DNA from 2 places in the Limnochorda sp. genome. Region 2 is predicted to be linked to the other one. Evidence: riboswitches for the same ligand, from Rfam matches in the RefSeq annotation. Region 2 holds a riboswitch; the other holds the start of a gene.
What was found. Region 2 has a riboswitch for thiamine pyrophosphate ahead of FWJ67_RS10010 (thiamine ABC transporter substrate binding subunit). Riboswitches for the same ligand answer to the same signal wherever they lie in the genome.
Positions count from the first base shown of each region.

Region 1: linked by a shared signal. The riboswitch ahead of thiM (hydroxyethylthiazole kinase) and the one ahead of FWJ67_RS10010 (thiamine ABC transporter substrate binding subunit) in region 2 are both predicted to bind thiamine pyrophosphate.

Region 1 is NZ_VSCV01000011.1:7,173-28,745, forward strand. It holds gene FWJ67_RS05600 (ABC transporter permease) at 1-81, opposite strand, end outside; gene FWJ67_RS05605 (ABC transporter ATP-binding protein) at 78-875, opposite strand; gene FWJ67_RS05610 (ABC transporter substrate-binding protein) at 877-1,878, opposite strand; gene FWJ67_RS05615 (carbohydrate ABC transporter permease) at 2,300-3,190, opposite strand; gene FWJ67_RS05620 (carbohydrate ABC transporter permease) at 3,203-4,087, opposite strand; gene FWJ67_RS05625 (extracellular solute-binding protein) at 4,099-5,385, opposite strand; gene FWJ67_RS05630 (glycoside hydrolase family 130 protein) at 5,608-6,660, opposite strand; gene FWJ67_RS05635 (redoxin family protein) at 6,830-7,297, opposite strand; gene FWJ67_RS05640 (peroxiredoxin) at 7,326-7,874, opposite strand; gene argF (ornithine carbamoyltransferase) at 8,081-9,052, shown strand; gene FWJ67_RS05650 (hypothetical protein) at 9,231-9,530, shown strand; gene rlmD (23S rRNA (uracil(1939)-C(5))-methyltransferase RlmD) at 9,601-10,998, shown strand; gene FWJ67_RS05660 (DUF3054 domain-containing protein) at 11,145-11,558, shown strand; gene FWJ67_RS05665 (CBS domain-containing protein) at 11,619-12,431, shown strand; gene thiD (bifunctional hydroxymethylpyrimidine kinase/phosphomethylpyrimidine kinase) at 12,428-13,348, opposite strand; gene thiL (thiamine-phosphate kinase) at 13,361-14,398, opposite strand; gene thiE (thiamine phosphate synthase) at 14,398-15,075, opposite strand; gene thiM (hydroxyethylthiazole kinase) at 15,076-15,894, opposite strand; TPP riboswitch at 15,949-16,048, opposite strand; gene FWJ67_RS05690 (DUF420 domain-containing protein) at 16,249-16,704, shown strand; gene sufC (Fe-S cluster assembly ATPase SufC) at 16,952-17,707, shown strand; gene sufD (Fe-S cluster assembly protein SufD) at 17,710-19,038, shown strand; gene FWJ67_RS05705 (cysteine desulfurase) at 19,144-20,370, shown strand; gene sufU (Fe-S cluster assembly sulfur transfer protein SufU) at 20,354-20,812, shown strand; gene FWJ67_RS05715 (response regulator) at 20,999-21,573, shown strand, end outside.
Region 2 is NZ_VSCV01000040.1:418-10,021, forward strand. It holds partial or broken gene FWJ67_RS09980 (hypothetical protein) at 1-30, shown strand, start outside; gene FWJ67_RS09985 (S9 family peptidase) at 135-2,192, opposite strand; gene FWJ67_RS09990 (macro domain-containing protein) at 2,230-2,748, opposite strand; gene FWJ67_RS09995 (NUDIX hydrolase) at 2,778-3,455, opposite strand; gene FWJ67_RS10000 (ABC transporter ATP-binding protein) at 3,586-4,734, opposite strand; gene FWJ67_RS10005 (ABC transporter permease) at 4,731-6,446, opposite strand; gene FWJ67_RS10010 (thiamine ABC transporter substrate binding subunit) at 6,443-7,504, opposite strand; TPP riboswitch at 7,557-7,668, opposite strand; gene FWJ67_RS10015 (GNAT family N-acetyltransferase) at 7,746-8,267, opposite strand; gene FWJ67_RS10020 (disulfide oxidoreductase) at 8,272-8,733, opposite strand; gene FWJ67_RS10025 (DUF4037 domain-containing protein) at 8,768-9,415, opposite strand; gene FWJ67_RS10030 (VOC family protein) at 9,480-9,604, opposite strand, start outside.

The sequences.
Region 1 (21,573 bases), on a different contig from region 2:
GCTTTCCAGCCGGAAGGGACGGTTGGCCGCCGGGGTGCCGTTCCGCCCCGTCTCCCCGGCCTGGCCCACAGGGAGGTTCATCCGTCTTCACCCGCTTCCATGGCCGCCCGGGCCTCATCCCGCAAGAGTTCCCACAGCTCCTGGCAGAAGGCGGCGAACGCCGGGCTGGCCTGCAACGCTTCCGTTCGCGGCCGAGGGAAGGGGACCTCCACGACCGCCCGCACCCGGCCGGGCCGCCGGGAGAGCAGGAGGATCCGGTCCGCCAGGAAGGCGGCCTCCTGGAGGTTGTGGGTGACGTAGAGGACCGTCTTCTGGCTCTCCTCCCAGAGGCGGAGGAGGTCCAGCTGCATGAGGGAGCGGGTCTGGGCATCCAGCGCCGAGAGGGGCTCATCCATCAGGAGCACCTCAGGGTCGTTGGCCAGCGCCCGGGCGATGCCCACCCGTTGCTTCATGCCGCCGGAAAGCTCCTTCGGGTACTTGTCGGCGAAGGGGGTGAGGCCCACCATCTCCAGGTACCGCTCCACCCGGGCCGCCACCTGATCCCGGGGCAGGCCCCGCACCTCGGGGCCGAAGGCGATGTTCTGCCGGACCGTCCGCCAGGGGAAGAGGGCGAACTCCTGGAAGACCACGGCGGTGAGGGGCCGGCCGTTGGCCGGGGGTGGGCCCCCGGCCGCCTGGAGGAAGCGGACCCGGCCCTCATCAGGTTTGACCAGCCCCGCCACAATGCTGAGCAGGGTAGACTTGCCGCAGCCACTGGGCCCCAGGATGGCCACAAACTCGCCGTCCCGCGTCTCAAAGCTAACGGACCGGAGGGCTTCCACCTCGCCCCGCCGGCCCCGGTACCGCTTGGAGACGCCCTCAATTACCACCCGCATCTCAGAGCCCTGCCACCGCTTCTTGGATGAGGCTCAAATCGACGAACTCCTCCAGCGGCACCACCCGGGTGATCATCCCCTGGGCGTCGTACCACTCTTGCTGGCGGAGGAGATCCTCCACATCGGGGATGCCGTCCCGGTCAATGTAGGAGAGGGACTTGGCGATCACGTCCGGCGTCTGCTCGGTGTACTTGGCCACGATGGCCAGCACCTCGTCGTAGTTGGGCCCGGGCGGGTTGGTCAAGACCGCGTCGTAGTAGTAGCGCACGCCCCGCACGTAGGCCCGCAAGAAACGGACGGCCAGATCCCGGTTCTGCCGGAACCGGTCGGAGACGAAGACGCCCGTCACCTGGTAGGGGATCTCACCGGCCCAGAAGAGCACCCGCCCCCAGCCTTCTTCCTCCGCGTTGGCCCCCCACGGCGGCGAGAGGATGGCCGCATCCACCGTGCCCTCCCGGACCGCGCCGATCATGATGCTCATGTCCCGCAAGGGGATCAGCTGCACGTCGGCCAGGTCCAGCCCCGCGGTGGCCAGGATCTGGGCCGCCTGGTAATGGTAGGTGGAGCCGAGGGTGGTGATGCCGATCCGCTTCCCTTTCAAGTCGGCGACGCTCTGGAGTCCCCTGTCGTAGTTGGCCCGGTTGGTCACCAGGGCGTTCAGCCGGTAGCCCGGATGCTCCGAACCCCGGTCGGCCACCAGCCAGATCCGGCTGCCGCCGGCCACGGAGTTGTACAGGGCCGCCGAAATGCCCGTGGCCCCCACGTCGATGTCACCCGCGGCCACCGCGGTGGCAATGGGCGCCGCGGCGGCGAACCAGCGGACATCGACCTCGATTCCTTCCTCCTCGAAGTAGCCCTTCTCCAGCGCCACGAAGATGGGCGCCCCGCCGATAAGGCGCAAAGTGCCCAAGCGGACCACATCCTGGGCCCCAACGGGCGTGTTCAGAATAAGAACAGCGGCCAGCAGGCTGGCCACCACCATCCAGTGGCTGACTTTCCGCACCGGTATGACCCCCTGTGCGCCGGCTCAAGGCCCTGCGGCGCTCCAAGATGCCCCAGAACTATCTGCAATCTAGCAAACGCTCCCAGAAGCGTCAATGGCGGGGGAGAGGCCTCGGGGAACTGAGCTGGCTTCGAGGCCGAGCGGTGCGTCAGTTTACCGGGGCGGGTGCCTCATACCTCCGGTCGCGTGGATGGTGGAGCAGGGTCTTCCCGCTCCTTCTCGAACGGAAGAACCCAGAGGCGGTCGCGCCGTGTCTTAATGGAACCATGGTGGGATAGAGTCTTAGCTCCCGTTCTACGCTCGGCACGGGCGCGCTGCAACCCGTGCATGGCCACGCGCCAGGGAGGTGGTGGGGTCATCCCACCACCTCCTCTTTCGTGGCAGGCCGTACCGGGCGCGGCTGCGCGCCCTGCTGTGGGGCTTACTTGAGCACCAGTTGGAACCCCTGGCGGAAGTACTTGGAGAAGAGCAGGAAGAGGATGAGGATGGGCAGGGTGAGGATGACGCTGGCCGCGTAGAGCCCGCCGGGGTAGTTGCCGTAGGGCCCGCTCATGGTGGCGATGAGCACGTTCAGGGTCATGAGGCTCTCTTCCTGGATGACGATCAGGTCCCAGAGCAGTTCGCTCCAGCGCTCCATGAAGAGGAACAGGGTGATCACCGCGGTGATGGGCACCGACATGGGCAGGACCACCCGGAAGACGATCCCCAGCTCCGACAGCCCATCGATGCGGGCGGCGTCGATGATCTCCTGCTGGATCGATTTGAAAAACGACGTGTACATGAAAATGGCCCACAGGTTGACCGCTTTGGGCACGATCATCCCCCAGTAGGTGTTGTAGAGCCCCAGTGCCCGCACGATGAGGAAGGTGGGCACCAGAATGATGATGGCCGGATAGAACATCTGGAAGAGGATGACGTTGTAGATGGCCTTCTGCCCCCGAAAGCGGAGCCGGGAAAGGGCGTAGGCCACCACCAGCGCGCTCACCACCATCAGGACGGTGGAGCTGGCGGTCACCAGGGCACTGTTCAAGAGCGCCCGAAACCAGGGCTTGGGCGCCACGGTGCGGGAGCCCTGGAGGAGCCACTCATAGGACCGCAAGGTTAGCTCTGACGGGATCAACCGGCGGTCCACCTCGCTCCACGGCGCGAGGGACTGGACCACCATGTACAGGTAAGGGGTGATGGCGATGAGCACCCCCACCGTGGCCACCACGTACTTGAGCCCTTCTTTGGCGCGACGGCGCCAGACCGCGGGCCGCACCCGGAGAGCGCTGGCAGGCCGCTTGGTGAGTACTGCGGGAGCGTCGTTCATGCGGTCACCTCCTCACTCCACCCAGCCCAGGCTGCGGCCCCACCGCTCCATGCTCCGGCGCACCACCGTCACCATGAGGAAAACGGCCAGCGCGTTCAGGGTGGCGATGGCCGTGGCATAGCCCGAGCGGAGGGCGGAGAAGGCCTGGTAATAGATCTCCAAGTACCAGGTGTGGGTGGCCAGGTCAGGCCCGCCCTTGGTCAGCACATAGGGCTCGGTGAAGATGGTGAACATGAGCCCCACCATCAGGATGAGGACCGAGTACAGGGCGGGGTAGAGCATGGGCAGGGTGATGGACCAGAAGGCGCGCCAGGAGCTGGCCCCGTCGATCTGAGCGGCCTCATACAGCTCCCGGGGGATGGATTGCAGCCCCGCCAGGAAGATGAGCGCGTAGTACCCTGAGAACTTCCAGACGATCATCAGGCTGATCACCAGGATGGCCAGGGTGGGGTGGCCCAGCCAGTCGGGCACGTCGCCGAAGGTGTTCAAGAAGAACCGGCCGACGGGGCTGTTGAAGGCCAACACCCCCCGGACGACGAGCGAGACGGCCACCCCTGAGGCGAGATAGGGCAGGAAGAAGCCCACAGCATAGAGCCCCTGGAAGCGCTTCAGGGAGTTGACCAAGAGGGCGATGGCCAGCGAGATGGTGATCCCCAAGGGCACGATGATCACCATGAAGCGGAAGGGCGACAAGAACGCCTGCTGGACCCGCCGGCTCTGCAGCGCCTCCAGGAAGTTCTGCAGGCCCACCCACCGCCACTCGGGTGAGATCAGGTTCCAGTCGCTCAACATCAAGACGACGCTCCAAAGGAGCGGGATAAAGAAGAAGACGGCAGCAAAGAGGAGGTAAGGGGAGGCCATGAGCCATCCCCTCACCTCCTGAATCCGCTGACTCATGGGCAATCCACCTACCGGTCCAGGATGGCCTGAATGGCTGCCTTCGCGTCCCGCCAGGCCGTTTCAGGGCTCTTCCGCCCGGCAAGGACGGGCAGGAGGCCCTCATCGGACAAGGTCGTCTGGATGTCCGCGAAACGGGAGTTGGTGAAGGGCGGCACCGCGTAGGGCAGTGCCTCGGCGTACGGACGGAGGACCGGGTTCGCCTCGAAGAACTCCTGAAAGACCGGGTTGGCGGCCAGGTCATCCCGCACCGGCGGCAGCCCGGTCACCTCGAGCCACTCCAGGTCGTTGGCCGGGTCGGAGAAGACCCACCGGATGAACTCAAAGAGGGCCTGCTGCTCCTCGGGCGAGCTCTGCGCGTAGATGACCAGCCCCTTGGCGTCCGCGAAGGTCTTCACCGGCTGGTCCGCCGGGACATGGTCGGGAACCGGGGGCGGGGTGAGGGTGAAGTGGACGCCGTACTGGAGCTCGGGGAACCGCTCGGCCCAGTCAGAGAAGGTCCAGGGGCCCAGCTCCTGCCAGATGCTCAACCCGGTGGCAAAGGGGTCGGTGACCGTCCGGGTGAGGAGGAGCTGGTGGTCGTTCAGCTCCTTGTAGAATTGGAGGACACCGATGGCCGCCTCCTCGTCGGCGGTGATGTCCGCGCCGCTGATGAAGGGCTGGCCATCGCTCGCCGCGTTGTAAAGGAGAAGGAAGTCAAACCACCGTTCCCACCAGGTGTTCTGGGCCAGGGCGGGACGGGCCAGAAGGAACATGCTCCGGTCCCGCTCCCGGAGCCGCCGGCCCACCTCGATCACTTCGCTGTAGGTGCGGGGCGGCTCCTGGTACCCCAGCTCCTTGAGGAGATCGATCCGCCAGCCGAAGAGCATGGCGTTGGCATAGATGGGCAGGATGTAGTAGTGCCCGTCGGGGAACTTCCAGGCCTCGATGCTCTGTTCCATGTTCCGGGCCTTGATGAGCTCCTCCCAGCCGGGCAGGGTGTCCAAGGGCACGAGCGCGCCGCTCTCGAAGAGTTGGCTGCCGAAGCCGATGAAGATGTTCTCCGATCCCGTGGGCGCCGTGCCGCCGGCCAGAGCGGTCAGGATGGTCGCCTCTGACGACGGTGATTCGGCCATGGCCCGAACTGTGACCCGGATCTCATCCTGGCTGGCGTTGAACCGCTCCGCCATCTGACGCCAGAAGACTTCCTGGGGCGGGTTGGGAGCGCTCCAGAAGGTCACCTCCGTCGCTGCCAGCGCCGGGCTTGCAAGCACCAGCGCGAGCCCCAGGGCAACAACCGCTGCTCGGATCCGCCTCATCGACCGTACCTCCTCTCACGAATCTGGTGATCCCTCGCGATGGTGGCTGCCCAAGATCCGGTTCCCTTCCGGGCTCGACTTGCCGACAAAGCTGCCTTCGGGCGTGCCAAACCGCTCCGGGTGGGCGCCCGAAGGCAGAAGAAAAGACTCTCGTAGGGCTAAGTTCGCTCTTTTGCAAGATCGTTCCTTCTGAAGTCAGCCCCCTCCGGGCGGGCTTTCGCCTCAGCTTACCGTCGGCTCCAGGCTGGCCAGTACCTCATCCACGGTGGTGACCGCCACCGCGATGGACTCGTCGGCCGCGCCGTAGTAGATCCGCAGGGTGCCGTCCTCTTCAGGCACCGTTCCGCACGTGAAGACGGTGTTGGGGAAGAAGCCCTCGGTTTCGTAGGGAGCTTCGGGCAGGAGGATGGGCTCTTCCGAGCGGCCCCGGACCACGTAGGGTGCCTCCCCATCGAGGAGCAGGCCGCCCAGCCCGTAGCGGGTGCCGTCGCTCCCGTGGTAGATGGAAAGCCACCCGGCCGGGGTACGGAAAGGTACCCCGCTCGCTCCCAACCGCACCCCATCCCAGCGGCCTGGCCGGACGGCCAGCACATGGTGGTGCTCGCCCCAGTGGCGCAGGTCAGGTGAGAAGGCGAGCCACATCTCGGGCTGGCCCAGGGTCAGGTCGCTGGGCCGGTGGAGGGCCACGTAGCGGCCGCCCACCCGCTCGGGGAAGAGGGCCACGTCCTTGTTGGAAGGCGGGAAGATCACCCCCAGGCGCTCAAAGCGGCGGAAGTCTTCGGTCTCCACCAAGGAGACCGTCACGCCCAGGTGGGAGACGGAGGTGTAGGCAATCACATACCGCCCTTCCAGCGGGGTGATGCGCGGGTCCTCCAGGCCGTACCACTCGTAGGGGCCTTCGGGGAGGAGGGTCGGCTCGGGGTCCACCTGGAAGTGGACGCCGTCGGAGCTCCGGGCCACCCGCAGGTGGGAGATGGAGGTGAGGTACATCTGGCCCCGGTAGAAGACGAAACGGGGGTCGGCCAGGTTGAGGTCCGGGTTGTCCCGCCGTACCCGGAGGACCTCCACACCCCGGGCGCCGGGCCGTACCGCCGGGAAGGCGACCCACTCGGGGTCGGGGCAGAGGGGCCGTTCGGCCACCCGGATCAGGAGCACGATCTCCGACCCCACCCGCACCGCGCCCGGGTTGAAGGCGCCGATCACCTCCACGTCGGGCCGGGAGGGCGGGATCTGCTCGGGGGTGATGATGGGCCGGGCCGGGTCGCGTCGTACCATGGAACACCCTCCTCAGCATCTGCCCGCACGCCAGCGGTTCTTTCTTTATTCTCCAGGAGGGGTCGGGGGAGGGCAAGGGGACGGGGCGGGCCCTTGGGGGCGTGGGGGGCCGTTCCGGGCTGGGAGAGGGGTTGGCGGCGGGGAAGAAGCGGGGAAGAGAGCCTGGCTCCTACCCACCCGCCTCTTCCAGGACCCGTTCGATCCGCTGCTCCACCAGGTCCAGCCCCTGGGCCCCCGCCTGGAAGTGGCGGAGCTGGCCTTCCCCGTCAAAGACGTAGTAGGCCGGGGTGAACTGGTTCTGAAAGCGATCGCTGATGCTCAGCCGGGAATCAACGGCCACGGGCTGGGTGAGGCCAAGCTGTTCCACCGCTTCCCGGATCCGGTCCAGATCGGTGTCCGCCTTCTCCAGAGGCATGTGAATGGCCAGCACCTGGAGCCCCCGGGGTCCGTACCGGTCCCGCCACTCGTTCACCCGGGGCATGGCCTCTTTGCAGAGCCCGCAGGAGACGGCCCAGAAGTGGACCAAGAGGGGCCGGCCCGGCTGGATGGGGCCTTCGGTCTCGGTGGGTTCCGGGGTGTTGAGCCAGGCCACCGCCCCTTCCAGGGAGGGCAGGGGGCTTCGCAGCCTTAAAGGCATAGGTTCGCCTCCTTACCGGGCCTTCTCCCTACTGGCCTTCCACATGCTCGTCGCCCGGCCGCCAGCCGGCCCCGCAGAGGCCACCCGACTGAAGGGCCTGGAGCACCCGCAGGGTCTCCTCCACGCTCCGCCCCACCGCGTCCTCGTGGATCACCTCGTAGCGGACGATCCCCTCGGGGTCGATGATGAAGAGTCCCCGCAGGGCTGTCCCCGTTACCTCGTCCAGCACGCCGTAGCTGCGGGCAACTTGGTGGGTGGGGTCGCTGGCCAGGGGGTAGTTGATGGGGCCCAGCCCCTCCAACTCCCCGTCCCGAGGGGTCTTGATCCAGGCCCTGTGGACGTAGACCGAATCGACGCTGCAGCCCAGGACGTCGCAGTTGAGCGCCTGGAACTCTTCGTAGCGCTCGCTGAGAGCCCGGATCTCAGTGGGGCAGACGAAGGTAAAATCGGCTGGGTAAAAGAAGAAGACCAGCCATCGGCCCCGGTAATCTTGGAGGCGAACGGGCTCGTTCAGCTGCTCCAAGTTCTTGGTGCTGGCCATCTCGAAGACAGGCGCGGGCTTCCCTACCAGGGTCATGCTGCGATCCCTCCCAAAGCCTCGTGCCCGGAGGGCCCTCGGGCATGCCCGGAGCGTCCTTCGGGGTCTCCGCCGGGGTCGTCGGGTGCCGGCCGTAATGAAGCATCCCCCACGGCCTGGGCCCTATGAAGGGTTCCAAGGGAGGGGCTGGCAGGTGCTGCCAGCCCCGCGGGGCGGTGGGGGAGGGCTCAGAAGGGAGGCTGACCATGGAACGCATCTTCCGCGACGATGTGGCCCGGGAGATGGCGGGCCACGATTTTCTTACCATCGCCGATCTCTCCAGCGAGCAGTTCCAGCGGCTGATCGACGCGGCCCAGGTTCTGAAGCAGGCCCGGCGGGCCCCTTGGACGCGCCGGCTGCTGGAGGGGCGGACCTTGGCCATGATCTTCGCCAAGCCGTCCACCCGGACCCGGGTCAGCTTTGAGGTGGCCATGTACGAGCTTGGGGGGTACGCCCTCTTCCTCAACCCCCAAGACCTCCAGCTGGGCCGGGGCGAGACGGTGGCCGACACGGCCCGGGTCCTTTCCCGGATGGTGGACGGGATCCTCATCCGGACCTTCGAGCAGGCGGAGGTGGAGGAGCTGGCCCGCCATGCGACGGTGCCGGTCATCAACGGGCTGACCAACACCTTCCACCCCACCCAGGCCGTGGCCGATCTCCTCACCCTCCGGGAGCACAAGGGCGATCTGCACCGGCTGGTGGTTACCTACGTGGGCGACGGGAACAACGTGGCCCACTCCCTCATGCTGGGCGCTGCCCGGGTAGGGATGGAGCTGCGGGTCTGCACGCCGCCCGAGCTGGCGCCCGATCCGGAGGTGGTCCGCATGGCCCAGCAGAAGGCGGAGGAGACGGGGGCCCGCATCCTCCTCTGTCACGACCCCGCCGAGGCGGTGGACGGGGTGGATGCGGTCTACACCGATGTCTGGGCGAGCATGGGCCAGGAAGGCGAGCGGGAGCGCCGGCTGGAACTGCTCCGGCCCTACCAGGTGAACCAGGAGCTCCTGAGCCGGGCCCGGCCGGGCGCGGTGGTCCTCCACTGCCTGCCCGCCCACCGGAACGAGGAGATCACCGATGAGGTGATGGACGGGCCCCAGTCGGTGGTCTTCGACCAGGCGGAGAACCGGCTCCACGCCCAGAAGGCGATTCTCACCCTCTTCCTGGGCACCGAGCCCGTCTAAGGGGTGCCCGGCCCCGAGAGGGCCCCGGTGGGCGGGAAGGGGCGAGCCTTCCCGCCTGCCGGGCCGGAGGCCCTCGAATTTGGGGAAAGCTCCGCGTGGACCGTCACCAATCGGCCTGGAAGTGTGTATCCCCTCGTTAGAAGGGGATGGCACGCACCCCTTTGAGGGGGGAGGGCGGTTGGAGGAGCCGGTCTTTGTGGGGGGGCGATACGGTCGACGGTATCATCGGGCCCGGTGCCCGCTCCTTTCGCGGGCGGAACGCCGGGTGTTGCCCCGGTCCCAGGCGGAGGCCGAGGGCTACGATCCTTGCGGGTACTGCTTCCGTTTCCCCATCTCCTGCCTTGCGCTCCACTGTGAAGAGAACGACGGCAGCGGGCGCTGCCAGCTCCAGACGTCCCCCCGGCCCGGGTTGACGGTCCTCGGCTGCGGCAAGTTCCGCCTCCGCCGGCCCCGGGGCGGGGAGCGCCGCTTCGCGTAGGCCCTGTCCTTGCACGCCGCCGGGGCGGAGGGTATGATGGCCTCCGAGATCGGCGGGTGGAGGGATGTGGGTGGCCCGGCAGGCCTCGGTGGGCACGGCTGGTCCCAGGCCGGCCCCCGGTGACCAGATCGAGCTTGAGGTGGTGGATCTCAACCACTCGGGCGAGGGGGTGGGCCGGCACCAGGGCTTCGTCCTCTTCGTGCCGGGGGCCCTGCCGGGCGAGCGGGTGACCGTGGTGGTGGAGGCGGTCCAGGCCCGGTACGGCCGGGCCCGCCTGCTGGAGGTGCGCGAGCCCTCGCCGGATCGGGTGGCGCCCGCCTGCCCCGTGGCCAGCCTCTGCGGGGGCTGCCAGCTCCAGCACCTGAGCTACCCGGCCGAGCTCGCCTGGAAGCGGCGGCGGGTGGAGGCGGCCCTGGAGCGGGTGGGGCGGCTGGGGGCGGTGTCGGTGGAGCCCGTCTGGGGCATGCCCGCCGACCCCTGGCGGTACCGGAACAAGGCCCAGTTCCCCGTGGGGCGGAGGGGCGGGCAGGTGGTGGTGGGCTTCTTCCGAAGGGGGAGCCACCAGATCGTCCCCGCCGAAGACTGCCTCATCCAAAGCGAGGCGGTGGTCCGGGCGGCCCAGCTGGCCCGCCGTCTGGCCCAGGAGGCGGGCCTCGTCCCCTATGATGCGACGACCCATGAGGGGGACCTGCGGCACCTGGTGGTCCGGGAGGCGGTCGATCCGGCCCAGCTCTTGCTCGCCTTGGTCACCCGGACCCCCGAGCCCGTTCCCGAGGCGGTGATCCAAGGGCTGGTGGAGGGGCTGCCCCAGCTGGTGGGCATCGTTCAGAACGTCCAGCCTGAGCGGACCAACCGGATCCTGGGCCCGGAGGAGCGGCTCCTCTGGGGCCGGCCCTACCTGGAGGAACGCCTCGGGCCCTTCCGTTTCCGCCTGGGTGTCCAGTCCTTCTTCCAGGTGAACCGGGTCCAGGCCGAGCGCCTCTACCGGCTTGCGGTGGAGCTGGCCGATCCCACCCCCGACGACACGGTGCTCGACGGCTACTGCGGTGTGGGCGGCATCACCCTCTTTTTGGCCCAGCGGGCCGGTCTGGTCTGGGGGGTGGAGGAGAACCCCCAGGCGGTGGCCGACGCCCGGGCCAACGCGCAGCGGAACGGCGTCCCCAACGCCCGGTTCGCCGCGGCCCGGCTGGAGGCGTGGCTCCCCCGTCGGGTGGCGGCAGGCTTCCGCCCCCGGGTGGCCGTGGTCGACCCGCCCCGGAGCGGGGTCCGGCCTGAAGCCCTGGAGGCCCTGGCGGCGGCTGAGGTGGAGCGGCTGGTCTACGTCTCCTGCAACCCCGAAACCCTCGCCCGGGACCTGGCCCACCTGGTGACCCGGGGCTACCGGGTGGTCCACGTGCAGCCGGTGGACATGTTCCCCCGGACCGCGCACGTGGAGGTGGTCGCCCTCCTCCAAAGGGCCCCCGCCTAGCCAGGACCTTCTCCCGTCCACGGGGAAAGAAGAACGAGACCCACTCGTCGTTGGGATTGGGCCCCTGGCTGATGGGTGCGAAGCGCGGGACGAGCGGTGCGGCCCGTGGCTGGCGCGCCCGTCAGATCCGCGAGGAGGCGAAGGCTGTGCCGGTGCAGCACGTGGTCTTGGTGGTGGGCGATCTCCTCGCCTTCCTTCTCTTCGGCGCCCTGGGGCGGGCGAGCCACGGGCTGGAGGTGAGCCTGGGGACGGCTGTCGGGGCGGCCTCCCCCTTCGCCCTGGCCTGGCTGGGGATGGGCCTGCTCCTGGGCACCCTCCGGCCGGAGCGGGCTGCCCGGCCCCTGGAGGCCATCAAATGGGCTTGGCTCACCTGGGGGGGTGCCTGGCCTGTGGGCCTCCTGCTCCGGAGCTGGATCCTCCAGCGGCCCATCGTCTGGACCTTCGCGCTGGTGGTCTTGGGCACCAACCTGGTCATCCTGGGCCTGTGGCGGGCGGCGTACGGGTGGCTGGCCGGCCGCCAGGGGTGGGCCCGGGCCGCCACCGCCGGCCGCCCCCGGTAAAGGAGGGGACCTGCCCGGAAGCGAAACCCTGAGCCAAGAACCCTTTGGGACGGGATCAGGGTGCGGGCACGAGACGTCATGCAGTATCCGGCGGTGGTGGTGGAGAGCCGGGCGCCGGTCCTCTACGCCATCGGCCTGCTCGATCAGAGCGGCTACGCGCAGCTCCCCGTGGTCCAAGACGGGGAGCTGGTGGGCACCTTTGTCGCCGCCGATGTCCGCCACCTCTACTGGGAGGTGGCGGAAAAAGAGGGCGAGATCGACCTCCGGGTAGAGCTGGCCCGGCGGAGCGTGGGCCAGGTCTGCAGCCCGCCCCTGCCGGTGGTGGAGCCCGACCGGAGCCTGAGCGGGCTCCTCCGCCTCCTGGATGAGCACCACGCGGTCCTGGTGGCCTGCGACGAGGGGTACGGCATCGTCACCTCCATGGACCTGGTGGTCCAGGTCCGCCCGGCCATCATCCTCGATGAGCTGGAGGATGAGCTGCGGGCCTTCCTTACCCGGGAGCTGGCCCGCACCGGCCCGGACTGGTGGGAGCGGCGGGTGCCCACCCCGGTCCGGAAGCGGTGTGAGTCCCGCCGCCAGGATGAGCTGGCCGGGCTCCCCGCCGCCCTGGCCCAAGTGGAGCAAGAGACCCCTCTTCTGGAGTACGCCAGTTTCGGCGACTACCTGGCCATCATCTTGGAGGACCGGAACTGGCAAGAGCTCTTCCAGCCCATCTTCCGCTCCAAGGAGTGGGTGATGCGCCGCTTCACCGACCTCCGGGAGCTCCGCAACCGGGTGGCCCACAACCGGAAGCTCGATCCGGACCGGTGCGAGCTGCTGGATGTGTACGCCGGCGAGTTTCTCGCTGCCATCCGGGGTGAACCCCTCCGCTAGCCGCCCGGCGGCGCCGATGGGGGCCAACCCGGCTCCGCCAGGGGCCAGAGGTGGTTGGTGGGGCCGTGGCCTTCGCCGATGGCGGGCGCGGTCTCGATGGCCCGGGTGACGAAGGTTTTGGCCAGCTGGATGGCCTCCAGCACCGGCCGGCCCTGGGCGAGGAAGGCGGTGATGGCCGCCGCGAAGGTGCAGCCCGTGCCATGGGTCCGGGTGGTCTCCATCCGGGGCGCCCGCAACTCGTGGAAGCTCTGGCCGTCGTAGACCACATCGACCGCCACCGGCCCCGGCCGGTGGCCGCCTTTCATCACCACCCAGGCGGGCCCCAGGTCGTGGAGCCGCCGGGCCGCCTCCCGCACCGCCTCGGGGGTCTCGAGGCGCAGGCCCGTCAGGGCTTCGGCCTCCGGTAGGTTGGGGGTGATGACCGTGGCCAGAGGCAGGAGCAGGCGGATCACCGCCTCCCGGGCCTCGGGCGCGAGGAGGGGAGCGCCCCCCTTAGCCACCATCACCGGGTCCACCACCAGGGGCGACAGCCCGTGAGCCCGCACCCCGTCCGCCACCGCCTCCACCACCCCGGCGTTGGCCAGCATCCCGGTCTTGGCCGCGTCGGCCCCGATGTCGCCCAAGACCGAGTCCATCTGCTGCCGGACCAGCTCCGGGTCCAGGGCGGAGGACGCCTGGACGCCCAGGGTGTTCTGCGCGGTGATGGCGGTCACCACCGACATGCCGTAGCACCTCAGCACAGTGAAGGTCTTGAGATCGGCCTGGATCCCAGCCCCGCCGCCCGAGTCGGAGCCGGCGATGGTGAGGGCGATGGGGGGCCGGGCGTCCCCCTCGGTGGGCGGGCCTTCCCGGCCCTTGGGCGGGAGGTGCAGCGTCAGCTCGCCCCCGGGATCCCCCGGGGGAGGCGCGGGAACCATGATCACCCCTCCTTACGTCGGCACGTTGGACGAGGGAACGGCATCGGGCCGGTGGACCCAGCCAGTGGCGGCCAGGGGCTCCTCCCGCCCGTCCCGCACCAGGGTGATGCCTGCCTCAGGCGGGGTCACCTCCCCCAGGGTGTGGAGGGCCAGCCCCGCTTCGGCCAGGGCCTGCTGCACCCGGTCTTCCACCGCCGGATCGTAGGTGAAGAGGAGCTCGTAATCCTCCCCGCCGCCCAGGGCCCAGGCCCAGGGGTCCTGGTCCAGCAGGCGGGCCACCACCTGGGCCTCGGGCGCGATGGGGACCTGGTCGGCCCAGAGGCGGAAGCCCACGCCCGATTCGCGGGCCAGGTGGTGCACCTCCGAGGCCAGCCCGTCGCTCACATCCATCATGGCCCGCACCCCTCGGGAGGCGGCCAGGAGCTGGCCGGCCCGCACCCGGGGCTCGGGCTCCCGGTGGGCCCGGAGGCAGGCCTCCACCGCCCGGGCGTCCGGGGGAGGGAGCGCCCGGAGGGGGCCGGGGTGTGCCAGGAGCCAGGCCAGCCCCGCGGCGGAGGCGCCCAGGGGGGCCGTCACCCCCACCCGATCGCCGGGCTGGGCGCCGCTCCGCAAGAGGGGCTGCCCGGGGCCGGGCACGCCCAGGATGGCCACGTCGATGAAGAGGCGTTCAGGGCTGGTCACCGTGTCGCCACCCACCACCTGGACGCCGTGATCCCGGGCCAGACGAAGGAGGCCGTCGTAGAGTGCTTCCACGAAGGCCTCATCGAGGCCCGGCCGGAGGCCCAGGGTGATGAGGGCGAAGAGGGGCCGGCCCCCCATGCTGCCGATGTCGCTCAAGTTGACCGCCAGCGCCTTCCAGCCCAGCTGGCGGGGGTCCATCAGGTCCAGGCGGAAGTGGATCCCCTCCACCAGGGCGTCGGAGCTGGCCAGCAGGCTGCCCCCCGGCAGGGTGAGGACGGCGGTGTCGTCCCCGATGCCCCGGAGGACGCCAGGACCCGGCGGCCCCACCTGGCGGCGGATGCGGGCGATCAGATCGAACTCAGCGGGCATCAGGCCTCGCCCCTCTCGGCTTGGATGAGCCCGGCCAGCTCCGCGGCCGCGGCCCGGACATCCTCGGCGGCCACCACCGCCGAGACCACCCCCAGCCCGGCCACCCCCGTGGCCAGAACCTGGCGCGCGTTGCCGGCGTGGATCCCGCCGATGGCGACCACGGGGATCTGGACCGCCTGGACCAGCCGGGCCAGCTCGTCCAGACCCATGGGCTCCCGGTACGCTTTGGTGGGGGTGGCGAAGATGGCCCGAGTGCCCAGGTAGTCCGCGCCCTCCTCCTGGGCGGCCACCCCTTGCTCCACCGTCTCGGCGGTGATCCCGATGAGCAGGTGAGGCCCCGCCAGACGCCGGGCTTCCGCCAAAGGCAGGTCCTCCTGGCCCAGGTGCACGCCGTCGGCTTCGACGGCCAGGGCGATGTCCAGGCGGTCATTCACCACGAAGAGGGCGCCCGCTTCCCGGGTCAGCTGGCGGAGCTCCCGGCCCACCCGGTAGAGCTCCCGGCTGCTCCAGTCTTTCCCCCGAAGCTGAATCGCGGTCGCCCCGCCCTCCAGGGCCGCCCGGACCACCTCCACCTCCGAGCGGCCCCGGGCGAGGGCCCGGTCGGTCACCACGTAGAGCCGGAGCCGGTTGGGATCCAGCGGGCGCAAGGAGGAGGCCCGGCCGCTCTCGCCGGCCATCTAAGCCACCCTCCTCAGCCGCGCCCCTTGGGCCAGCTGGGCGGGGGTGAGGCCGTGGAGGCTGTCCAGAAGACGAGCCTGCAGCGTGCCCGGGCCCTGGGCTTCCTGGGCGGCCTGCTCGGCGGCCAGGCCGAAGGCGGCCAGGGCGGCCGCGGTCGCTTCCAAGGGGTTGGGATGGACAGCCACGAAGGCGGCCACCACCGACGTGGCCATGCAGCCCGTGCCCGTCACCAGCTGGAGCCACGGGTGGCCATTCTCCACCGCCAGGACCGCCCGGCCGTCGCTCACCCAGTCGGTGGCGCCGGTGGCCGCCGCCACCAGCTGCCGCTCCTGGGCCAAGGTGCGGACCAGGGTGGCCACGTCCCCCGCCTGGACCCCGTCCACCCCCCTGACCGTCGCCTCGCCGCCGGCCAGGATGGCCACCTCCGCCCCGTTGCCCCGGAGGACGGTGACCGGCAGCCGGTCCAGGAGGCGCTGGACCGTCTCCGTCCGGTAGGCGGTGGCGCCCGCGCCCACCGGGTCGAGGATGATGGGCACCCCCGCCTCCGCCGCCGCCTCGCCGGCCAGGAGCATGGCCTCCACCTGCTCCCGGGAGAGGGTTCCGATGTTCAGGACCAGGGCCCGGGCCGCCCGGGCCATCTCGGCCACCTCTTCAGGCGCGTGGGCCATCACGGGCGAGGCGCCGATGGCCAAGGTGGCGTTGGCGGTGGTGTTGGTGACAACCAGGTTGGTGATGTGGTGGATCAGAGGCCGTTCTTGCCGAAGGCGTTCCAGGATGGCGGCCGCTGTCGCCAGCAGGCCGGTGGGAGAAGAGCTCACTGGGATTCCCTCCTGCAGAGGGGGGCCGTCTGCCACCCAGACGGCGGGGAGGGAAAAACCGATGGAAGCCGTCCCTGCGCTGGCATGACCCAGATCAGGTTCCAAGGGTTGGGTGATTCCCTCTCAGCCCCGAAGGGCACCCCCCGGCTTGGCCGGCCACGGGGCCGGCTTAGGGGTATGGTAGTCCGATCCGGCGGGGGCGTCAACCGGCACCCCCGACCCGGGATCCGTGGCCGGCAGGGCTGACCGGGAGAGGGAGCTGGTCCGGGGGGCTTGGGCGGGCCCGCTCCCAGGCAGGAGGGCTCTTTCGCGAGAAGAACCATTCCCGTGCGGTCCTGGCGAAGGAGGTTCCCTGTGGAAGCAGCCTTTCTCCTGGCATCGGTCAACGCGCTCATCAACGCCGCCAGCGCCGTGGTCATCGTCCGGGCCCGGCGGGCCATCGCCGGCCGGGACACCCCGACGCACCGGCGGCTCATGCTGCTGGCCACCTTCCTGCAGGCGATCTTCCTGGTTCTGTACCTGGCCAAGTCGGCCCTTTTCGGCACTACCCCCTTCGTGGGCGACGGGACCCTGCGGCTGGTCTACCTGGTCATCCTCGGCCTCCACACCCTGGCGGCCACCGTGGGCGCGCCCTTGGTGCTGATCACGCTCATTCTCGGCCTCCGCCACCGCTACCCGAAGCACCGGGCCTTCGGCCGGTGGGCCTACCCCGTCTGGCTCTTCGTCTCGGTGACCGGCCCCCTCACCTACCTGATGCTCTACGGCCTGGGCCGGCCGGGGTACGGGCTCCAGGCCCTGGGGCTCCTCTAGGTCCGGGCCTTCTCGAGACGGGCGCGCGCCGCGTCACCCGAACCGGGAGCCTTGGGCAGGAGGTGGCCTGGCGGCCCTTTTCGGGGGAGGGGAAGGGGCGGCCCGGCGGAGCAGGAAAGGGTGACCAGTGGACCCTTGACACCGGTCCGCGCGGTGTTATACTGGGTCGGGAAGAAAGGCAACTATTTCACTCGGGATTACCCTGCCGCTTCCGGTGGCGGGGAGCGGACGGAAAGGTGGACCGGACTTGGCTGTCACTCTCCAGGTCGAGGATCTACACGTCGCAGTGGAAGGGAACGAGATTCTGAAGGGTGTCTCCCTGGAGGTCCGGGGCGGCGAGCTCCATGCGCTCATGGGCCCCAACGGCTCCGGGAAGACCACCTTGGCCTTTGCCCTGATGGGCCACCCGCACTACGAGATTACCCAGGGCCGCGTCCTCTTCAACGGTGAGGACCTGCTGGAGATGGGTCCCGATGAGCGGGCCCGGGCTGGGCTTTTCCTCTCCTTCCAGTACCCGGCCGAGGTCTCGGGGGTCACCGTGGCCAACTTCATCAAGCAGGCCATGAACGCGGTGCGGGGGCCCGGCAACGAGATTTCTCTCCTCGACTTCCAGAAGAAGATGCTGGAGAAGCTCGAGCTTCTCGAGATGGATGAGAGCTTCGCCGGCCGCTACCTGAACGAGGGCTTCTCGGGCGGCGAGAAGAAGCGCAACGAAATCCTCCAGCTCCTCATGCTCGAGCCCAAGATGGCCATTCTGGACGAGACCGACTCGGGGCTCGACATCGACGCGCTCAAGGTGGTCGCCAGGGGCGTCAACGCGCTCCGGGGGCCCGAGTTCGGCGCTTTGGTGATCACTCACTACCAGCGGATCCTCCACCACCTCAAGCCCGATGTGGTCCACGTCATGATGAACGGCCGCATTGTCCGGTCCGGCGGGCCGGAGCTGGCTGAGGAGCTGGAGGCCAAGGGCTACGAGTGGCTGCGTCAGGAGGTTGGGGCGTAACCATGGCCGATGTCAGCACCCAGGCGGCCATCACCCGCGAGCAGGTGGCCGCCCTGTCGGAGATGCGGCGGGAGCCCGGCTGGCTCCGGGAGCGCCGCCTGCAGGCCTGGGAAGCCTTCGAGCGCCACGAGTGGCCCCGGGGCCGGTGGACCCGTCTGGATGATCTGCCCCTGGCGGGCTATTCGGTCAACAGCAAGGCCCAGGCCAACGGTAACGTGGGCTTGAGCCCCGCCACCCGGGAGGCGGCCTTGGAGGCGGTCAACCCCTTCCTGGGCGGAGAGCAGGAGCTGGCGGGCGTGCTGGTCCACGTGGGGAGCGAAGTGGCCCGCCACACGCTGGATGAGGCCCTGGCCCGGCAAGGGGTGCTCCTCCTGGAGATGGACCAGGCGGTCCACGAGGCCGAGGCGATCCTGAAGGAGTATTTCATGACCCGGGCCGTGACGCCGGACCAGGGCAAGCTGGAGGCCCTCCACGGGGCCCTCTGGGCGGGCGGGCGGCTCATCTACGTCCCCCAAGGGGTTGAGGTGCAGCTTCCCATCCAGCTCTTCCAGCACGCCCTCGACGGTGACGCCTACCTCTTCCCCCACACCCTGGTGGTCGCGGAGCCCAACAGCCGGGTGACGGTGGTGGAGGGGGCCACCTCTCAGGACAGCCAGGAGCGGCTCCACCTGGGGGTCGTGGAGGTGATCGTCCGCCAGGGGGCGAGCGTCACCTTCGCCACCTTCCAGGATTGGGGCCGGCAAACCACGAACATCACCCTGAGGCGCGCCTGGCTCGAGCAGGATGCCCAGGTCCACTGGAGCGTGGGTGAGTTTGGCGGCCAGCGGACCATCTCCCGCTTCGAGACCCGCCTCGACGGCCAGGGGAGCCAGGCCCGGCACCTGCTGGTCTTCTTCGGCAACGGCGACCAGTACATGGACCTGTTTACCTTTGTGGACCACTGGGGCCGCATGTCGCAGGCGGAGATGCTGGGCCGGGGCGTGTTGACCGACCGGGCGCGCAGCATCTACCAGGGGAAGAGCTACATCCGGCGAGGGGCCAAGGGGGCCGACTCCCAGCAGCACGAGGACAACCTGCTTCTGAGCGCCGAGGCCCGGGCCGACGCGGAGCCCAGTGTCTACGTGGACGAGGACGACGTGAAGGCAGGGCACGGGGCCACCTCCGGCCAAGTGGATGAGGAGCAGGTCTTCTACCTGCGGAGCCGGGGGCTGACGGAGAAGCAGGCGATCGGGATGATCGTGCAAGGCTTCTTCGACCCCTTGCTCCAGGAGATCCCGGTGGAGGCAGCCCGCGAGAGCGTGGCCCGGCTCATCGCCAAGCGGCTTGAGTAGTCCAGGCGAGATGGCCGCGCGCAGGGCGTGCCCGACGGGTGCGCCCTGCGCGGCGCGTTTGGGGCCAAGTTCGGATACCCTGAGACCGTGGGGAGGCTGGTGGGTATGGACGCCAGAGCGGTGAGGCGGCACTTTCCCATCCTCAACCAGGAGGTGAACGGGCGTCCCCTGGTCTACCTGGACTCGGCGGCCACCTCCCAGAAGCCTCTGGCCGTCATCGAGGCGGTGGACCGCTACTACCGGGAACAGAACGCCAACGTGCACCGGGGGCTCCACACCCTCTCGGAACGGGCGACCCAGGCCCTCGAGGAGGCCCGGGCCAAAGTGGCCCGCTTCATCAACGCGCGGGAGCCGGCGGAGATCATCTTCGTCCGGAACGCCACCGAGGCCATCAACCTGGTGGCCTACAGTTACGGGGCCCGCCTCCGGGAGGGGGACGAGATCCTCCTCACCCCCATGGAGCACCACAGCAACCTCATCCCCTGGCAGCTGGCCGCCCGCCGGAGCGGCGCCCGCCTCCGCTACATCCCCATGAACCCCGACGGGACCCTGGATGTGACCGACCTGGACCGCCTCATCACCCCCAAGACCCGGCTGGTCGCCCTGACCCACGTCTCCAACGTGCTGGGCACCATCAACCCCGTGGCCGAGATCGTCCAGGCTGCCCACCGGGAGGGGGTGCCCGTCCTGGTGGACGGGGCCCAAAGCGTCCCCCACATGCCCGTGGACGTGCAGGCCCTGGACTGCGACTTCCTAGCTGTCTCGGGCCACAAGATGCTGGCCCCCATGGGGATCGGGTTCCTCTACGGGAAGCGGGAGCTCCTGGAGGGCATGGAGCCCTTCCTGGCCGGGGGTGAGATGATCGCCGAGGTGGATCTGGAGCGGGCCACCTGGGCCGAGCTCCCCCACAAGTTTGAGGCGGGCACCCCTGATGTGGCCGGCGCGGTGGGTCTGGCGGCGGCCATCGACTTCCTGAATGATCTGGGTATGGAGGCGGTCTTTCAGCACGAGCAGGAGCTGGTCCGCTACGCCCTGAACGTTCTCCGGGAGGTGGACGGGGTGACCATCTACGGTCCCGAGCCCCCCCGGGGCGGGGTGATCGCCTTCAACGTGGAGGGGATCCACCCCCACGATCTCTCCACGGTGCTGGATCAGGAAGGGATCGCCATCCGGGTGGGCCACCACTGCGCCCAGCCCCTCACGGAGGCGCTGGGCGTGCCCGCCACCGCCCGGGCCAGCTTCTACGTCTACACGCTGCCCGAGGAGATTGATGCGCTCGCGCGGGGAATCGAGCGAGCAAAGGAGTTTTTCGCCCATGGGATCAGACGCTAACCCCTTGGAAGCCCTCTACCGGGAGGTCATCCTCCAGCACTACCAGCACCCCCGGAACAAGGGGCGCATGGAGGATGCCGCGGCCACCATCCGCCTGACCAACCCCTCCTGCGGTGACCGGATCGAGCTCTTTCTCAAGACCAGCCCCGACGGCCGGGTGGAGGGGATCACCTACGAGGGGCAGGGCTGTTCCATCAGCCAGGCGTCCGCGTCCATGATGACCGAGCGGATCCGGGGGCTCTCCCTGGATGAGGCCCTGGAGCTGGCCGAGCGCTTCCACCAAATGCTCCGGGGGGATGCGGAGGCGGCCAAGGACGAGCGGCTGGGTGATCTGGTCGCCCTGCAGGGGGTGAGCAAGTTCCCCGTCCGGGTGAAGTGCGCCGCGCTCGCCTGGGAGGCGTTGGAGCGGAGCATCGAGCAGGTCCGGTCGCCCCAGAGCTGAGCCGCCCGCGCCTGGGGGCAGGGCCGGCCGCGCGCTGGGGCGCCGCGGTTGCCAGTTCGTGCCAGGGAAGGGCCGTCCCGGGCCCGGCTCCGGGACGTTTGTCCTTGCCCTGGGGGAAGATCCTCCCTCGAACCTCGCCATTTGGGTCTGAGATAATGGGGTTGCTAGGGTGAGGGGGAGGCTTCCATGGACCAAAAGATCCGGCTCTGTCTCGTGGACGACCACGAACTGGTGCGTCGCGGCATCGCCAGCCTGGTCTCCACCCAAGAGGACATGGAGGTGGTGGGGGAGGCGGCCTCCGGTGAGGAGGCCCTTCAGGTTTGTGCGGCCTGTGAGCCCGACGTGGTCCTCATGGACCTGCAGCTCCCGGGCATGGACGGGGTGGAAGCGACCCGCCGGCTGAGGAGCCGGCAGCCTGACGTGCGGGTCTTGATCTTGACCTCCTCAGAGCGGGAGGCGGACCTGATCGCCGCCCTGGAGGCGGGCGCCCAGGGGTACTTGGTGAAGGATCTGGCGCCCGAGCTCTTTTTCAGTTACATCCGAAGGGCGTGCCGGGGTGAGATCCCCATCTCCGGAAGCCTCACCACCCAGCTGATGCGCGGCTTCCGGGACCGCTCGGCGGCCTCCCGGTCCCGGCTGCCCCCGACGCCCAAGCCGGGAAGCCACCGGAGCCTCACCGAGCGGGAGCTCCAGGTGATCCGCCTTGTGAGCAAAGGGGCCACCAACGAGGAGATCGGCCAGGAGTTGAACATCTCGGCCAA
Region 2 (9,604 bases):
GTGGCGGTCCAGGCCACCCTGGGCTTCTGAGGAACGCGCCTGAGAAACATCTCGAAAAGGACCTGGACAGCGACGAGTCTTCTCCGGGAAAGGGAGGGCGGGAGCCGGTGCTCCCGCCCTCCTCACTGTCCGCCCTACACCCCGCCGTGGGGCGGGGGCTCCACCTCCCGGCCCTCCAGGTAGAGGGCGAACCAGCGGACGATCTCGTCCAGACGGTGGATCCGGTGCCACGGCTTGCCTGTGCGGCTCATGCCGTGGAACTCATCGGGGTACCGCACAAAGCGGACCGGCGCCTTCCCCGCCGCCTTGACGGCCGTGAAGAGCATCTCCCCCTGATTGATGGGGCACCGGAGATCTCCTTCCTGATGCTCAATCAAGAGCGGCGTGGTGATGTTGGACGCGTAGGTGATGGGGCTCTGCTGCCGGTAGCGTTCATCGTCCGGCCCCCAGGGGTAGGCGTTGCCGAAGCGCTCGGTCCAAGCCCACCCGAAGTCCCCCGTCCCCACCATGGCCCGCCACTCGGCCACGCTCCGGCCCGAGACAGCCGCCTTGAAGCGGTCCGTGTGGGCGATGATCCAGTTGGTCAGGTACCCGCCGTAGGAGCCGCCGGTGATTCCGAGCCGGTCGGGGTCGATCCAGTCGAAGCGGCGGATGGCCTCATCGAGGCCGGCCATCACGTCGGCCATGTCCTTGTTGCCCCACTCCTCCCGGATCGCCTGGCAGAAGGCCTCGCCGTACCCCAGGCTGCCCCGGGGGTTGGTGAAGACCACACCCCACCCTTGGGCGGCCAGCAGCTGGAACTCAAAGAAGTAGGTGGGGCTGTACTGGGTCATGGGCCCGCCGTGGATTTGGAGGATGGTGGGGGCCTTCCGGCCCGGCTCCAGGGGCTGCCCGCCCGGCAAGGGCGGGATCACCCAGCCCTCCACCGTCGGCCCGCCCTCGGCCTGGGCCTCGAATCGGATGGGCCGGGAGACGGCCACCTCTTCAAAGAAGGCGTCGTTCACCCCGCTCAGCCGCTCTTCCCGCCCCTCCTCCGCCAGGTAGAGCTCCCCCGGGTGCTCGAAGGTGGCGGCGGTGTAGGCCAGCTTCCGGCCCTGGCCGTCCAGCCGGAAGGCGTAGGCCGCCTTCCCCTCCCCGGCGACGGTCTCCGCTTCGCCCGTGGCCACGTCGATCCGGAGCACCTCGGTGAAGCCGAAGGCCGAGGAGAGCACATAGATGAAGCGGCCATCGGGGGACCACTGGGGCTCGCCCCGCCCGGGACCCACCAGGTCGGTGACGGTGCTGTTGCTCATGGTCCGGTCCAGGTGGGCGGTGAGGCAACGGAAGCCCCGGCCATCCCGGCCCACCAGGTACAGCTTGGTGTTGTCGTAGCCCAGTTCCTTGGGGTCGTTGGCCAGGAAGGCGATCCACGCGCCATCGGGGGAGGGCACGGGCGCCCACGCCCCTAGTTCCAGGGGTGAAAGCCGCCGGGGCTCGCCGCCGTCGACGGGGATGGCCCAGATGTGCTGCCGGTCCGGGTGCCGGTCGAAGTCGGGCTCCCGGTTGACGGCGGTGTAGATCTCAGTCCCGTCCGGGGACCAGGCGAGCCCCCCGTAGCGGTAGGGCAGCTGGGTGAGCTGGCGGGGCTCGGAACCGTCTGCGTTCAGGACCACCACCTGGGGCGCCCGGTGCCCGTAGAAGCCCTCCCCGTCCATCTTGTGGTAGAGGTGCTCGATCACCTTGACCCCCTGGGTGTGCTTCCGGTAGAGGTCGGCCTCCAGCTCCCGCTCCTTCGCCTGCTCCCTCTTCTCCGGCTGGACCCCGTCACGGCCCAGGTTGGCCAGAACGGCCACCCGCTTTCCATCAGGCGAGATGGCGAAGTCCCGGATGCCGCCCTCGATCCGGGTGACCTGCTGGGCCTCACCGCCCATGACCGGGATCCGCCAGAGCTGGGGCTGGCCGCTCCGCTTGGAGATGAAGCCGATCCAGGTCCCGTCGGGGCTGAAGCGGGGGTGGCTGTCCTCCTTCCCCGCGGTGAAGGGCTGGAGCCCCCGCTCCCGCTGCCAGAGATGCAGGGTTCGCCGGTAGCTGTTGGCCTCCGGGTCCACCTCCTGGATCACGGCCACCACCCGCTCCCCGTCGGGGGAGATGTCCACATCGCCGATCAGTCGAATCTTGAGCAGATCCCTGCTCTCCAGGCCTCGTTTTCCCATACAGACCTCCTTGTCGCGCCCCGTTGCCGGGGCACCCTCACGCCGTCGGCCCCGCCACCTCGTGGAGAACGGACGCGTGCACCCGGAAAGCTTCCTCCCCCCACAGGACGAACCGGACCCGCTTCACCGCCTGGAGTTTGGGGGCGGCCTCCACCACCGTCCGGATAGCCACCTGAGCCGCCTCCTCCAAGGGATAGCCGAAGATCCCGGTGGAGATGGCGGGGAAGCCCACCGAGGCGATCCCCCGCTCCTCCGCCAGGCGGAGCCCGTTCCGGTAGCAGGAGGCCAAGAGGTCCGCGGCCGGCTCGTCCACCCCGTAGACGGGCCCCAGGCAGTGGATCACGTACCGGTTGGGCAGGCGGTACCCGCTGGTGATCACCGCCTGGCCGGGCCGGATGGGGGCCAGAGGCCGGCACTCCTCGGCCAGCCCCGGTCCTGCCGCCCGGTGGATCGCCCCGGCCACGCCCCCACCGGGCATGAGCTGGGCGTTGGCGGCGTTGACGATCGCCTCCAGATCGGGCTGGGCGGTGATGTCGCCCTCCACGCACTCGATCATGCAGCCTGAAACCTCCACTCGAGCCACGCTCACGGCGCCACCTCCCTCACCACGCTCCGGAAATGGTCCAGGATCAGAGCCGTCAGGCCCCAGACCACGTGACCCTCAAACTCAAAGAAGAGCTCGGGATGGTCGGTCTGGCGCCAGGGGTACGCCCGCCCGCCGGGGATCTTTTCGAAGGGGAAGTGATCCGGCGGCTCCAGCCGGATCCGAATCTGGTGGACGTCCGGCGTGGCCCGGAGGATCTCGGTCAGGGGCACGGTGAAGACCTGCTCGATCTCCTCCCGGGCCGGATCGATCTGCTCCGGATCCAGCAGGACCCCCACGAAGGGGTAGATGATCAGCCGCCAGGGGGTGATGAGCACATCCAGAGGGCCCACCACCTGGATCGTCTTGGGATCCAGGTTGAGCTCCTCGCTCGTCTCCCGAACGGCCGCCGCCTCAGGGCTGGCGTCCTCGGGCTCGAGGAACCCCCCAGGAAAGCAGACCTCTCCCGGCTGGCGCCGGAGGGTCTGGGCCCGGACCTCAAAAAGGAGGTGCCACTCGCCGTTCCGTTGCAAGAGCGGCAAGAGGACCGCCGTCCGGGCATACCGCTCCCACCCCAGCAGGCGCCGTTCCCGCCTCGCCAGAGCCTCCCGCAAACCGTCAACGAGGGAACCGGGGACGGAAGGGCCCTTCCGCCCCGCCTCCACATCTGGCCGTTGCATCCTTCCCGCCCTCGCCACTGGCGGCCGGGGCCGCACGCCGCCAGATCGTTACCATAAGCTTCTCTAACGGTCCCCAGGCTCCTGGCTCAGCCATGCCCGGCGCCTGGCGCCGGGGCCCGCGGGACCTGGCTCAGGCGGGAGAAGAGGCTGGAGCCGGGGGCACCACCCAGACGGCCCGGGGCTCGAAGGCGAAGAAGAGATCCTCGCCCTGGCGGCGCCGCAGCTCCCCCGGGTCCGCGGGCACCAGGGCCCGCAGCCGGCCACCGTCGAAGCGGGCCTCCACCAGCACCGAGTGGCCCAAGTACTCGGCATCGATCAAGCGGGCTGGAATCCGGATCCACTCGCGGCCATCGTCGAAGGCGGCGGCATCCACCAGCCGGATCCGCTCGGGCCGGACCACCAGGTGGACCCGTGAGCCTGGGGCAGGCAGGCTCGGGCCGGCCTCGCTCCCGCGCCCCGACGGCCCTTCCCCTCGGGGCGCGGGCAGCCGCCAAACGGCCTCGCCCACCCGCACCGTCAGGCTCCCGTCGGGGTGGGCTGGCCCCAACACCTCCGCCTCCCAGAGGTTCCCCTCGCCCACGAAGCCGGCGACAAAGGGGGTGCGGGGACGCTGGTAGATCCCTTCGGGGGTGTCCACCTGCTCCAGGTGGCCCGCCTGCATGATGGCGACCCGGTCCGCGGTGGCCAGGGCCTCCTCTTGATCGTGGGTCACGTAGAGGGTGGTGATCCCCAACTCCCGCTGAATCCGGCGGATCTCGGCCCGCAGGTGGCGCCGGACCGGCGCATCGAGCGCGGAGAGGGGCTCATCCAGGAGGAGCACTCGCGGCTCCGTGGCCAGGGACCGGGCCAGGGCGACCCGCTGCTGCTGGCCGGCGGAGAGGGCCTCGGGCCGCCGGTCCCCCAGCCCGGCCAGCCCCACCACCTCCAGGAGCTCCTCCGCCCGCCGCTGGCGATCGGCCCGGGGAACCCCCCGGAGGGCCAGGCCGTACCCGATGTTCTCCGCCACGCTCATGTGGGGGAAGAGGGCGAAGTTCTGGAAGACAATCCCCACCCCCCGACGCTCGGGAGGCTGGCCGGTCACATCCTCCCCGTCGATGAAGATGCGGCCTTCGTCAGGCTGCTCGAACCCTGCCACCATCCGCAGGGTGGTGGTCTTGCCGCACCCCGAGGGCCCCAAGAGGGCCACCAGCTCCCCCGGGCCCACCCTCAGGTCCAGCCGGTCCACGGCCACCACCGGGCCGAAGCGCTTGCTCACCCCCCGCAGCTCCAAGCCCTTCACCTCTTCCCACCCCCCCACCGCTCCAGAAGGACAAAGCTGCTCCCCGTCACCAGGATGAGGAGAACCGCCATGGCCGACGCCCCGCCGAAGCTCCGGGCCGAGAGGAGCTGGTAGACCGCCAGGGGCATGGTGGAAAGGCCCGGCGGCGCCAGCGTGATGGTGGCCGTCATCTCCGAGAAGCTGATGGAGAAGGCCAACGCCCCACCCAGAAGAAGGGAGCGGACGATGAGCGGGAGCTCCACATCCCGCAGGGCCCGCCAGCGGGAGGCCCCCAAGGCCCGGGCCGACTCGCGCAAGGAGGGATGGAGCGCTTCCAAGGCGGGCCGAACGGTGCGCACCACAAAGGGGAGAGCCAGGAGCGCGTGGACGGCCACGATGGCCCACTGGGCCCCGCCCGCCAGCGGGGAGCGGACCGTTGCCCGCAGGAGCCCGAAGCCCAAAGCCACCCCCGAGACACCCAAGGGCGTCAAGACCAGGAGCTCCAAGAGGTCCCGCCCCGGCCAGCGGAGGCGGCCGATGGCAAGGCTGGCCAGCACCCCCAAGGGCACCGCCAGCAGCACCGTGCCCACCCCGAAGCGGAGGCTGTTCAGGATGGCCTGGAGGGGGCTGTCCCCTGTGATGGCGTGGTGACCGGGATTGAAGAGCATCGCAAACCACCGCAGGGTGAGGCCATGCTCCGCCCCCCGGGTGAGGGCATCCCAGACCACCGCCGCGAGGGGTGCCAGGAAGAAGGCGCCGGCCACCACCGCCAGAAGGAGCAGGGGCGTGTGCCGCAGCCGAAACCGGAGGGGCACGGTGGGCTGGCGGCGCAGGGGGACCCAGCGGGTCCTGAGGCGGGCCTCCACCCGGAGGTAGATGAAGGTGAGGAGGAGGGAGAGGAGGGTCTCCACCAGGGCGAGGGCGGCTCCCGTGCCGTAATCGAGGAGCACCCGGACCTGAGTGTAGATCTCCACCTCCATGGTGGCCAGCCGGGCCCCACCCAGGGCGAGGACGATGGGGAAGCTCATGAAGGAGAAGACAAAGGCGAGCAGGCTCCCCGTGACCACCCCCGGGGCGATCATGGGGAGGGTGACGGTGAGGAAGGTCTGCAGCCGCCCCGCCCCCAGCGCCCGGGCGCTCTCCTCAAAGGAGGGATCGATGGCCTCCCAGGCGGCGTGGACCGTCCGGACCACCAGGGGCGCGTTGTAGAAGGCGTGGGCCAGCACGATCCCCTGAAGACTGTAGAGGATGGGGATGCGGAAACCCAAGAGGCTGTCCAACAGCCGGTTGAGCGCCCCATTGTTGCCGAAGACCAAGATGAAGCCCAAGGCCACCGTCACCGCCGGGAGAACAAACGGCACCAGGACCACCGAACGGAGCCACGATTTCCCGGGAAAGTCGTAGCGGACAAAGAGGTACGCCACCGGCAGGCCGATGAGGAGGCTGGCCACGGCCGAAAGGAGGGCTTGGTGGGCGGTGAAGGCCAGCAGGCGGTGGTAGTAGGGGTCGGACCAGACGGCCATCACCCGCTGGAGGGTGAAGACTGCCTGCCCGGCCACCCGCTCGGTGAAGGCCTCGACGAAGACGAGGGCCAGAGGGTAGACCAGCACCAAGAGAAGGAAGAGGAGTGGGAGCGCGGCCAGGGCCACCTGGACGGCGCCGCGCCCCCAACCTCCCCGCCGGGCGGGGACAGGCCACGCCCCCGCCCACGGGTGCGCCGAACCGATCCTCATCGGCTGATGACCCGGGCCCACTCCCGCAGCCAGCGGGCGTCGTGCGCCTCAATCTCCTCGGGGGCCAAGGCGACGGGCTGGGGCGGGAGCACCGCATACTCCTGGAAGATCGGATCCGGCTGGGCCTCGCTGTTGGCCGGGAACATCCAGTTGGTGACGGCCAAGAGGCTCTGCACCTCGGGATCGAGGACCAGGTCGAGGACCGCGTGGGCCAGCTCCGGCACCTGGGTGCCCCGGACAATGGCCATCCCCTCCACCTGGCGGTAGCCCTGGTCCTCCAAAAGGAGCACCCGCTGCCGGGCCTGGCCCTCGGTCAGCATGGAGTAGGCCGTGTCGGTGCTGTAGCTGACCACAATGGGCGCCTCGCCGTTCAGGAACATGTCGTAGGCCTCGCTCCAACCCCCGGCGATGGTGAGCAGGTTGGGCAAGAGCCGCTCCCAGTACTCCAAGTACCCCGGATCCCCGTAGCGGGCGATGGTCCACATGAGGAAGGCGTGGCCCGGCGAGGAGGTCCGGGGATCGATGGCGATGATGGAGCGCCGCAGGTGGGGCGCGGTCAGCTCCTCAAAGGTGGTGGGCACCTGGTCGGGAGCGAGGGCTTCGCTGTCGTAAACCAGGGTGATGTAACCGTGATCGAAGGGGATCACGTGCCCCGTCGGGTCGATCATGAGCTCTTCGGGAACCCCGGCCAGGTTGGGGATCAGGGCCGGATCATACGGTTCAAAGAGGTTGCGAGAAAGAGCTCGGGGCAGGGCGCTGTCGGCCAGGCCGATGAAGACGTCCGCCTGCCGGTTCCCGGCCTCCATCTCCTGGATCAACCGGGCGAGCATCTCGTTGCTGCTGGCGGGGGCGACCAGAACCAAGTCGGCATCGTAGCGGGCCTCGAAGAGTTCCTCAATGTACGCCCCCGGCCCCCAGTTGGCGAAGCTGTCGTAGGTGTAGACGATGACCTTCGGCTTCTCTTGAGCCTCAAGAGGAAGGGTGCAGGCAAAGAGCAGCGCGATGCCGGCCAGCACCGGGCCCAGACGGCGGGCCCACCGGCGAAGACCTCCAGACACGCGAAAACGCCTCCTAGCAAGGGGAGGCGAGGGGCAGCGAGAGGTAAGACTGGCCTGACCAGCCTATTTTCCCTACGCCGGCATTACCCGGAGCAGGTTCAAAGGGTCGATGGGACACTACCCATCCTCTCAGCCCACTCGTGTGAGCTCCCCGTTGTTCTGCCCTCATTCTAACAACCTCCCCAAGGGGCGGCAAGGCTGCCAGCCTGGCGACCTGGGAGGGGCTGAACGTCCGGGCCGCCTACTCCGGCTGGAAGACCCAGCATAGGCTCCCCGGCTCCTTACCCTCCCCCACCAGTTGGAACCCAGCCTTGGCCAGCACCCGCAGAGACGGGTGATTCTCGGCCTTGACCTCGGCGATCACCCGTTCCACGCCGGCCTGGGCGAGGGCCCACGCGGTGAGGGCCACCACCATCTCGGTCGCATACCCCCGGCGCTGGAACTGGGGCAGCACGGCATAACCGATCTCCACCTCGCCGTCCTCGGGCGGGCCCTTGAACCCGCCACCCGCGGCAAGCACCAACGCTCCCGGCTGAGCGTCGGTGAGGAGGCCATACCACCCGTACCAGCCGACGTGCTGGGATTCGCCCTCCAGGAACTCCAGGAAGAGAGGAAGCACATCGGCCCAATCTTCGGGCGGCCAGTTGGCCGGCACCACGGCCCCCAAAGCCTCGGCTAAGGCGACCTTGGAGGTCAGCTCAGCCCGGACCAGCTCCGCGGTCGCGGGCACCAGGCGCATGCGCCGGATCGCCACGGGCCCCACCGGATCACCGCTCCCGGCCCGTCACCCGGCTCCGGAGCAGGGCCCTGGCCTCGTCCTGCGCGGCCTGCCGGATCACCACGAGGAGGGCCGTCAGGATCCCGAAGGCGACCATGGCCAAGAAGGGAAGGGTGACGAAACCCAGCCAGTTGACGTACTGCACCGAGCAGGGCACCCCAGAGCAGAAGGCGACCGGCTCCAGGGCGGGGATCTTCTGGATAAGGTAGTGGTAGAGGGAGGTGATCCCGCCCAGGGCGGTGAGCGGCAGAACGTAGACGGCCACGGAGCGGTCCCGCCGGAAGACCGCCTGGCCCAGGATGAAGACCAAGGGGAACATGAAGATCCGCTCCACCCAGCAGAGGGTGCAGGGCAAAAACTGGCGGACTTCGCTCGCGTAGATGCTGCCCGCGGTGGCCACCACTGAGATCAGCCACGCCAGCTGGAGCCCATATCGCCGGACCCAAATCATGACGAGAGCCACCTTTCGAGCATGGTGTGGCCCCTCATTCGGCTGGAACCGGCCCACCTCCTGCCGGCCCTCCAGGGCGCCCTCCCGGTGTCGGTCCGTGACCTGACGAGAGCTGAAAGGGAGGCCTGTAGAGCTCGCCGGCCAGCTCCACCACCTCAGCCCAGAGCTCACGGAGGGCTTCCACACTCGCCTGAAGCTGAGCCTGGTCCCTTCCGGGGCAGCCCAGGAGTCGGGAGATCCGGCCAAGGTAGTCCCGTGGGCAGAGCCGGAACCGAGCCAACCTCTTGGGGGCCTGCTTGTCCCCCAGGAAGTACGTCTCGTTCAACGCGAAGAGGGCTTGGGTTAACGAGCCTGCGACCCGGGCCATGCAGCCGGCGGTGTTATACACATCTCCGGCCGCCGCGTGGGCTTCTGCGAAAGCGAGGGCAAACTCCGCGTTCCAAAGCTCTTGGGCCACCACCCGGTGCCGCAAGGGCGGTGGGTAGGCCTCCACCCGGGCCTTCAACCTGGCGATCAGACCTTCTGGATCAAAGAGGGGGATGCAGATCTGGATCTCACCTAGGTAGATGGTGCTGCAAAAGCCGAAGGTCGGCTGCTGGTCGTAGTCGTGGTGGTAGACGCCAGCCCACACCTCCTCAATGGTTCGGGCCACCTGATCTGCGTTCCGGTAGAGGAGATCCACCTTCCCCGCCCGCCAGTGCCTGAACGCGCCCAGCCCTCCGAGCGTCCGGAGGGCTGGGCGGTTCTTAAGCCTCCTCGGGCCACCAGCACACCTCGAGCCGGTTGCCATCGGGGTCGCGGAAGCCGAACCAACGCACCCCACCGTCGTCGGTGATCTGCTCGTCCACCGGGACGCCGGCGGCCCTGAGAC